DNA from 4 places in the Aminobacter sp. BA135 genome. Region 2 is predicted to be linked to each of the others. Evidence: riboswitches for the same ligand, from Rfam matches in the RefSeq annotation. Region 2 holds a riboswitch; each other region holds the start of a gene.
What was found. A riboswitch is a leader RNA that binds a small molecule or an ion and turns the genes downstream of it on or off. The one in region 2 is predicted to bind cobalamin.
Positions count from the first base shown of each region.

Region 1: linked by a shared signal. The riboswitch ahead of SLT36_RS27165 ((2Fe-2S) ferredoxin domain-containing protein) and the one ahead of bluB (5,6-dimethylbenzimidazole synthase) in region 2 are both predicted to bind cobalamin.
Region 3: linked by a shared signal. The riboswitch ahead of SLT36_RS00860 (aromatic ring-hydroxylating oxygenase subunit alpha) and the one ahead of bluB (5,6-dimethylbenzimidazole synthase) in region 2 are both predicted to bind cobalamin.
Region 4: linked by a shared signal. The riboswitch ahead of SLT36_RS13630 (CbtB domain-containing protein) and the one ahead of bluB (5,6-dimethylbenzimidazole synthase) in region 2 are both predicted to bind cobalamin.

Region 1 is NZ_CP139572.1:5,607,560-5,609,753, forward strand. It holds cobalamin riboswitch at 671-863, shown strand; gene SLT36_RS27165 ((2Fe-2S) ferredoxin domain-containing protein) at 979-1,758, shown strand.
Region 2 is NZ_CP139572.1:1,932,500-1,934,693, reverse strand. It holds gene SLT36_RS09435 (outer membrane beta-barrel protein) at 1-493, shown strand, start outside; gene bluB (5,6-dimethylbenzimidazole synthase) at 490-1,221, opposite strand; cobalamin riboswitch at 1,269-1,453, opposite strand; gene galU (UTP--glucose-1-phosphate uridylyltransferase GalU) at 1,517-2,194, opposite strand, start outside.
Region 3 is NZ_CP139572.1:167,906-170,099, forward strand. It holds gene SLT36_RS00860 (aromatic ring-hydroxylating oxygenase subunit alpha) at 1-1,172, opposite strand, end outside; cobalamin riboswitch at 1,291-1,497, opposite strand; gene metH (methionine synthase) at 1,585-2,194, opposite strand, start outside.
Region 4 is NZ_CP139572.1:2,808,135-2,810,328, forward strand. It holds gene SLT36_RS13625 (gamma-glutamylcyclotransferase) at 71-760, shown strand; cobalamin riboswitch at 828-1,024, shown strand; gene SLT36_RS13630 (CbtB domain-containing protein) at 1,060-1,236, shown strand; gene SLT36_RS13635 (CbtA family protein) at 1,253-2,029, shown strand; gene cobU (bifunctional adenosylcobinamide kinase/adenosylcobinamide-phosphate guanylyltransferase) at 2,022-2,194, shown strand, end outside.

The DNA of each region.
Region 1 (2,194 bases), 2.1 Mb from region 2:
CCGTTCCCAGCGTCTTCACGTTGGCGGTAACTCACGACACTCGCCGGTGTCCTGGCAACGCACCGGTGGACGGCCGCTCAGATTGCCCTGGATGGGCTCGACGCCGCTTGCGATCCAGCCGCTCTACACGAGAAGTTGAACGACCGCGCCGTCCGCTCGCTGGCGTTGGTTGACCTTACGTTAGGAACCTCTAAACGACCTACAGGCTCACCTCGTCCTTACCCCACCTTGGACCACCCGAGCTTAGCGCCCGCCCTGCCCCCCCAATCAATGGGCGGGCGCGTCCCCTCGCACGCACATCCGATGTCGCGCAGACAAGCTTATCAGCCGCGGACGCCTTCACATCGCAACTGCGAGCTTCCCGCTTCATATCGACGCCGGTTGCCGATTTTCATGTCTATATGCCTCGGGCAGGCGCCGTTCGCCTTGTGCGGTTTGCACAAAAGGCAGCCGGCCCTGGCATTCCTGGGCTTATTCCGCTTGTGGTGCATGTCCATCTCCGGTCTCTACCGGTGCGCCCCGATGGCGCACGGTCATGATCGGGAGGGCTGCTTGGCAATCTTCGTCCATCGCCGGACTATGTGCAGCAACACCAGGCGATCGCAAGGCAGCGCATTGCTGGCCTAGGTACTTGTCCATCGACAACCCTTGACTTGCGTCTGCCCGCATATAGCTTGCCGCGCGGTTATGGTTCTTCTGCTTTCGGGCGGAAGCTAAGAGGGAATTCGGTGCGAAACCGAAGCTGCCCCGCAACTGTAAGCGGTGAGCCGCATTGCCGATTGTGTCACTGGCCGACGGCCGGGAAGGCAGGCAATGAGCCGAGACCCGCGAGCCAGGAGACCTGCCTGACCGAGTGATGTTCCGTGGGCGGGGTGTACCACCGGAGCGCAGGTTCGTGCAGGCGGCGCTATCGGCCATCGCCTTCCACCAACATGCGTTGCGACAATCCCGACCGCAGTCAGGCCAGGGATCGATCGTTTGCACAATACCGAAGTTGAGACCGCGCAGTCCCAGGCCAGACGTGCCATCGTGCTCGTCGCCAGGTCGGCCTTTGCTGCCGCGCCCTACAGGCAGATGCAGCAGCTCTGTGATCTCGCCGCGGCGTTGCCCGGCGTCGATCACACCAGCTTCGGCTTCACCGAACAAGGCACGCCGTCGCTGCGCGAGGCGCTTGCGGCACTTCGCCAGCAGGATTTCTCCGATATCCTCATCCTGCCGCTGATGCTGCCGATCGAGCCCAGCTTCAATGCCTGGCTCACCAAGTCGCTGCGCCGCTGGCAGGCCGAGGACGCGGCACCTTGGCCGACGGTGCGCATCGCGCGGGGCCTCGCCGAAAGCCCGCTGCTGGCTGCAATGATGGCCGACCTCGTCACCGGTGCCGACGCGACGCCGCCCATCCCGCCGCTCGACAGGCTGGCGCCGGAGGGTTCGCTCGTGCCGGCGCAGAAACGCCGCGTGCTGGTCTGCCAGGGCGGCCCGTGCAATGCCGCCGGCGCGGACCTGATCTGGGGCCACCTGCGCAACCAGCAGGACCGCCAGAAGCTGCGCGTGACCGGCGACGGCATGATGAGCGCCAAATCGACCTGCCTTGGCCCCTGTAACCTGGCACCGGTGCTGCAGGTCTTTCCCGAAGGCACCTATTACGGCGGGGTCACCGAGGCCGCCGTCGACCGCATAGTCACCGAACATCTGCTCGGCGGCGCGGTGGTCGACGACTTTGCCTACCACCCCACCGGCCGCAAGCAGGTGCTGCGGTGAAGGCCTATTGAAAACAAGGGGGATCGTGTCGGCCGAACAGCAACGCTTGCCGTTGTCGATCGTCCACTATCACGACGTCTTTACCAGGCACGGCGCGCAATCCGCCACTCAACGGATCGACGGATGTTCCCGCCGATATCCGCAACTGGCTGGAAGCCAAGGCTGAAACGCTCAGCAGCGGCAGCGGCACCTGGGGTCGTCGGGCACAGGTCTGATGGGCTGACGCAGCCTGTTGCGATCCACGTCAATCCATCGATCTAATTGACCCAAGGGAAACATCAGCGACTATTGCGCAGGGCTAGATCAGTTCAGTGGGCGGTGGCAGTCATGGCAATTCAAGTATCCTATTCGCGGCGTGATGTCCGCGAAGAGTTGGTGCGTCGGCGCGAGACTTACATCGCGGCGCAAAGATCTCTGTCACCGCCTTCGCCGCGGG
Region 2 (2,194 bases):
CAAGCGTACCGGCGCCCGCGCCGGCGTCGAGATCGACATGGGCGAAAAATTCGGCGGCGAGATTTCGGCCGGCTGGATCTCGGAGGATTTCGACGACGACCGGCTGAAGACGGTTTCGGCCGCGACGATCGCCGCCGATCTCAGATGGTCGCCGATGCGCGGCACGATCGTCGGCCTGACCGGCGAAACCTTCGTCGAGGGATCGACGACCCCGGGCGACAGCGGTTCGGTGCTCTACAACGGCCGCCTCAGCGTCGAACGGCAGATCCGTTCCAACCTGACTGCATTCCTCGCCGGCGGCGTCGGCTACCGCGACTATGCCAGCTCGAACGACCACGAGCTGAGGCTGAGTGCCGAAGCGGGCCTGACCTGGTGGCTCAACCGCTACGCCGGCCTGACCGGCAAGCTGCGCCATGAGACCTTCGACAGCACCTTGCCGTTCCGCGACGCCAAGACCAACAGCGTCTTCGTCGGGTTGAAAATCCAGCGCTAACCTTGGGGCAAACCGCCGATCGCGGCGGCTGAGGCCCTCAAGGCCGTCTCCCCCTGCCCCGCATAGACCTCGCTCATGATCAGCTCGGCAAGCGGCAGACGGCATCCCCAGCCATGGCGCTCGAGATCGGGCTTGTCGGCGAATTCGTTGACGTGGCCGACGCAGAGATAGGCCACCGGCACGACGTGATCGGGAATGCCTAGCAACTGCTTCAGCGCCTCGCGATCGAGGATGCTGACCCAGCCGACGCCTATGCCCTCGGCACGCGCGGCGAGCCAGAAATTCTGAACCGCGCAGACGGTGCTGAAGAGGTCCATCTCTGGATTGTGCCATCGCCCGAGCGGAGAGTTTGCCGAACGGCTGCGGTCGCAGGTGATGACCAGGTTGAGCGGGCTTTCGCAGATGCCTTCGAGCTTGAGCTTGCGGTACAGCTCCCGCCGCTCCTCGGCGATCTGAGGCAGTTCCTGCTGCCGCGCCGCAAAGAACAGGTCCCGGACCCGCTCGCGTCGTTCGCGATCTCTGATGACGATGAAGTTCCACGGCTGCATGAAGCCGACCGACGGCGCGTGATGGGCCGCCAGCAGCAGCCGCGCCAGCACATCGTCGTCGATCGGATCAGGCAGAAAATGGCTGCGAACGTCGCGGCGCGTGAAGATGGCGCGGTAAACGGCACCCTGTGCGGCGATATCGAAACAGACTGAAACGGCCTTCAACTGGTCAGCAAGCATCGCATATCCCCTGGCGAGCATGTCGGTTCCCTCCGCCTGACCATGCGGAGGTCGATGTCTGCCGGGCCGGTCTTCTGGCTCGAGTTCAACCCGTCTGCGGCGCCTTCCCGTTCAGGATGAACAGTGGCCTCTGCCGTTACGGTCCCTCTTACAGCGTTGGGCACGCCACGGATTTGCACCGTGTTCCCGATTCTCCCGCATCGCTGCGGGCACCTGGCAGGGTATGTCTAGCGGCAGCAGCGGCCGAAAGCCATCGCACCGTGCGTCCAATCCTGACGCACAGGCGACATGTGGCTTACTTGCCCGGCTTGATCTCGCCGAGCAGCCCTTCGATGACGCCGGCCATGCTCCTGCTGAGATCGGAGCGCGACAAGGCAAAGGCAACGTTGGCTTCGACGAAACCTTCCGGCGAGCCGCAGTCGAAGGTGCGGCCGCGATAATGATAGCCGTAGAAGGACTGCATCTTCTCGAGTTTGAGCATGGCGTCGGTCAGCTGGATCTCGTCGCCGGCGCCACGCTCCTGGCTTGCCAGGATGTTGAAAATCTCCGGCTGCAGAATGTAGCGGCCATTGATGAACAGGTTCGAGGGTGCCGTGCCCTGCTTGGGCTTTTCCACCATGCCCTCGATCTCGAAGCCGGTGTGAACCGACTTGCCCTTGCCGACGATGCCGTATTTGTGCGCCTCGGCCGGGTCGCATTCCTGGACAGCGATGATGTTGTTGGCGGTCTCGGCATAGAGCTCGACCATCTCGCGCATGCAGCTCTTTTCCGACTGCATGATCATGTCGGGCAACAACAGCGCGAAGGGCTCGTCGCCGACCAGCTCGCGCGCGCACCACACTGCGTGGCCAAGGCCGAGCGGTACCTGCTGGCGCGTGAACGAGGTCTGGCCCGGGGCCGGTTGCAACCGCTGCAGGCGCTCCAGTTGCTCGGTCTTGCCGCGCTGTGCCAGCGTATCATAAAGTTCGAACTG
Region 3 (2,194 bases), 1.8 Mb from region 2:
AACTGCATGACGCCGCCCTCGTGTTCCTCCGAATAAGGCCCGGGCTCGTAGGCCGGCGATTTGATGCCGAAGGCATTTTCCTCGACGATGCGGCGGTCCTGGTCGTTGGTCTCTGTCCAGACATGGGTCAGTTCGGCCAGGTCGTAGTCGACGCCTTCGACGGCATCCTTGTGAACCAGCCATTTGGTGGTGACGGCGGTTTCCGTGGCGCTGATCGGCAGCACGCGGAAGGTGACGGCATGGTCGCCGAGCACATGGTTCCAGGTTGTCGGATAGTGATAGAGCAGCAGCGTGCCGATCCTGTCGGCCGAGACGCTGTCGGAGAGGTTCTTCCGCACTGCGCGCTTGCCCGACATGGTGTAACTCACCGCGTCACGCAGCAGTGGCGCGCGTGTCGCCCTGTACTGGCCGCCGGCATCGATGCGGAACTTGCTCGGCAACCCCACCGCCTCGCACTTTGCCCAGTGCGCCAGCATTTCGGGATCGCTTTCGGCGCCATTGACGCCGGTAACGTTCGGCGCCTCGGGAAAGGTCTTGCACAGCTCAGGGTGATTACCGGCGCAGTGGTAACACTCGCGGTTGTTTTCCCAGACCAGCTTCCAGTTTCCCTTCTCGACGATTGTGCTTTCGAAGGCGACTTTGGCTTCGCGCAGCCGGTGCGGCAGCAGGTACGGCTCGACCATGGCCCGCATCGGCGCGAAGTCGGCGGGCTCGTCGGCGAGGCAGATGAAGATGTAGCCGCCGACGGATTCGCAGGCGACCGGCTTCAGGCCGAACTGGCTCTTGTCGAAGCCTTCCGCCATCTGGCGCGCGAACAGCAGGCGGCCGTCGAGTTCGTAGGTCCACTGGTGATAGGGGCAGACGAGCTTTGCCGCGGTGCCCTTTTCTGTGGTGCAGACGCGGCTGCCGCGGTGGCGGCAGGAATTGTGGAAGGCGCGCAGCTCGCCCTTCTGGTCGCGGACGAGCACGACGGGATAGTCGCCGACCTGGACGGTGAAGAAGCTGCCCGGCTTGGCCAGTTCGCAGTCATGGCCGACAAACAGCCAGTCGCGGTACCAGATCAGCTCGAGGTCGAGCCGGTAGAAATCCGGGTCGGTGTAAAAGGGCTGTGCCAGGCTGAACCCGTCGCGGCGTCCGCGCAGCAGCTTCAGCATTTCGTTCTTCGCATCCATGTCCTGTCCTCGCACCAAGGACTGAACGGGTGGCTTGATTTGGGAAGAACGCCAGCCGGCGGACGCAGAGGTCCGTGCAGCAACGATCCGCCTCTTGACCGCCCACCGCGATCAGTCGAGTTCTGTCAGGTTCAAGGCTGGTTTCCGGGCTTCGGAGCTGTCCTTTCGGACTGTCTCGACACCTTCCCAGGCCGGCTGGCCCAGTGGTCTCCCGTCGAAACAATAACTCCGCCACCGTTGCGGGGGCAGCGCCGGCTTCTCACCGGCTTCCCAATTCTCCGCTTCGTCTCACACTCGAAGCAGCACCTTGAACATGACCGGATCAGACCACGGATTGGTGGCCGGGCACGAGCATGAAAACGACACGGGCTCAGCGCAAAGGCGACAGAGCCCATGTGATGTCATCGTGTTGCTATTCGGCCGCTTCGGCGAACGATGCCGGCACATAGTTGAGGATCGGCCCGAGCCAGCGTTCGACCTCGGCGACGGTCATGTCCTTGCGCCGTGCATAGTCTTCGACCTGGTCGCGCTCGACCTTGGCGACGCCGAAATAATAGCTTTCGGGGTGGGCGAGATAGATGCCCGACACCGACGAGCCCGGCCACATCGCCATGCTTTCGGTGAGGCTGACGCCGGCGGTTTTCTCGGCATCGAGCAGGCGGAACAAGGTCACCTTTTCGGTGTGGTCGGGCTGGGCGGGATAGCCCGGCGCCGGACGGATGCCGCGATAGGGCTCACCGATCAGGTCGTCGGGCGCGAGGTTTTCATCAGGCGCGTAGCCCCAGAACTCCTTGCGCACCTTCTCGTGCATGCGCTCGGCGAAGGCCTCGGCGAAACGGTCGGCCAGTGCCTTGACCATGATCGAGGAGTAGTCGTCATTGGCGCGTTCGAAGCGCTCGGCGATCGCCACTTCCTCGATGCCTGCAGTGACCACGAAGCCGCCGAGATAATCCGGCTTGCCGCTGTCGGCGGGAGCGATGAAATCCGCCAGCGCGACATTGGCCTTGCCGTCGCGCTTGGTC
Region 4 (2,194 bases), 880 kb from region 2:
TGGTTGAAGCGGGGCGGAAGAGAGCAGAACTGTCTGTCGTGCACAGGGTTAAGCAATTGATGGGGCGGGCATGAGCGGACGAAAGATGGCGCTGACCGAAGAGCTGGTGGCGCGTTGCCATCGCGAGGTCGCCGACACGGGCCCCGACCCCGATGCGATGCATCTCGACGACGCCGACTATGAGGTGATGATCGACGAGACGCTTGCCGCGCGCCCTGGCAATGGTCCGTTGTGGCTGTTTGCCTATGGATCGCTGATCTGGAAACCCGAGGTGGAGCACACCGACGAAAGGGTGGCGCTGGCACGCGGCTGGCACCGTTCGTTCTGCATCAACATGACCCGCTGGCGCGCCACAAAGGCTGAGCCTGGACTGATGATGGGCATGGATCGTGGCGGCCAGTGCAAGGGCGTGGCGCTCAGGCTGACGGACGGCGACCGCCGCGAGCAGCTGGACAAGCTGTTTCGCCGCGAGATGACGCTGAAACCCTCCACCTACAAGCCGCGCTGGCTGAATCTCGCCACCGATGAAGGTCCGTTGACCGCGCTCGCCTTCGTCATCAACCGCAAAGGCCACGCCTATGCCGGCGCGCTGGGCGAGGACGCGGTGGCGGAGCGACTGGCGACGACATGCGGCCATTGGGGTTCGGCTGCGGACTACCTCTATAATGTGGTCAGCAACCTCGAGCAGCGGGCGATCCACGACCGGCATCTGTGGCGGCTCCAGCATCTGGTGGCCGAGCGAATCGTGGCCCGCGGATGATCGCCGGAACGCCGCTTTCGAGCGCGGCGGCGTCGGAATTTGGTTTGCCGCCCAAGCCATTTGTTTCTATAGTTGCGGCGTCGTCGGTTCCGTAACGGAATCAAGAGGGAATGCGGTAAGGGCCATTTGAAGGTCCGAAGCCGTGGCTGCCCCCGCAACTGTATGCGGTTAGCTCTCCCCAAATGCCACTGAAGCTTGCTTCGGGAAGGCGGGGAAGGGTGCCGATCCGCAAGCCAGGAGACCTGCCGGCGACAGGCACTTATCTCTGTGCCCTCGGGTGGAGGGCGAAAGGACTTACGATGAACACTGTTTCTGCTCTCGGCACCGACGTCTCTTCGCAGTCGCGTAGCATGCAGCTGGCGCTTGCCGCGCTGCTCGGCCTTTTCGTTGTTGGCTTCCTCGGGTTCTCGCATATGGACGTGGTGCACAACGCTGCCCACGACTATCGCCACTCGATGGCTTTCCCCTGCCACTAACCAAGGCGATCCAACAATGTCCATCTTCAGAAACGTCGTGTTCATCGCGGCGATCAGCGGGCTATTGGCCGGCGTGGTCCTTGCTGCACTCCAGACCTATGCAACCGTCCCGCTGATCCTCAAGGCGGAGACCTATGAGAACGCCGGCGGCGGCCATGAGCACGCCGCGGCACCAGTTGCCGGCACTGAGGCGAACGCCCCTGCGGCCGGCGCCGAAACCACGGCGGCACAGACTGCGGCGCCAGCCGAGGAAGAAGCATGGGCTCCGGCCGACGGCGCTGAACGTTTTGCCTATTCGGCGCTCGCCAATATTGTCAGCGGCATCGCTTTCGGCCTGATCCTGGTCGCCGTTTCCGAGTTTGCCGGTGGCATCGCCAACTGGCGCCAGGGCGTGTTCTGGGGCTTTGCCGGCTTTGCCGTGTTTACCCTGGCTCCCGGTCTTGGCCTGCCGCCAGAGCTGCCGGCGATGCCGGCCGCCGATCTTGGCGCACGCCAGATCTGGTGGACGCTGACCGTCGTCGCCACCGCAGCGGGTCTCGCGCTGATCGCCTTCAAGCAGTCGCTGCCGCTGGCGATACTCGGCGTCGCGCTGATCGTTGCGCCGCACATCGTCGGTGCACCGCAACCGGAAAGCCACGAGTCGCCGATTCCGGCAGACCTGCACCACAGCTTCGTCGTCGCCGTCACAATCACCAATCTGGTGTTCTGGGTCGTTCTGGGTGCGGTGGCGGGCTATGTGCGCAACCGCTTCATGAGCGAACCGGCGCCGTCGCTGAACGGCCGCCTTGCCTGAGAAGCTGACCTTCCTGCTCGGCGGCGCGCGCTCCGGCAAGAGCGCGCATGCCGAGCGGCTCATCACCCATTTTTCTGCGCCGTGGACCTATGTTGCCACGGCGCAGGCTTATGACGACGAGATGCGTGAGCGCATTTCGATCCATCTGGGACGCCGCGGCGAGGG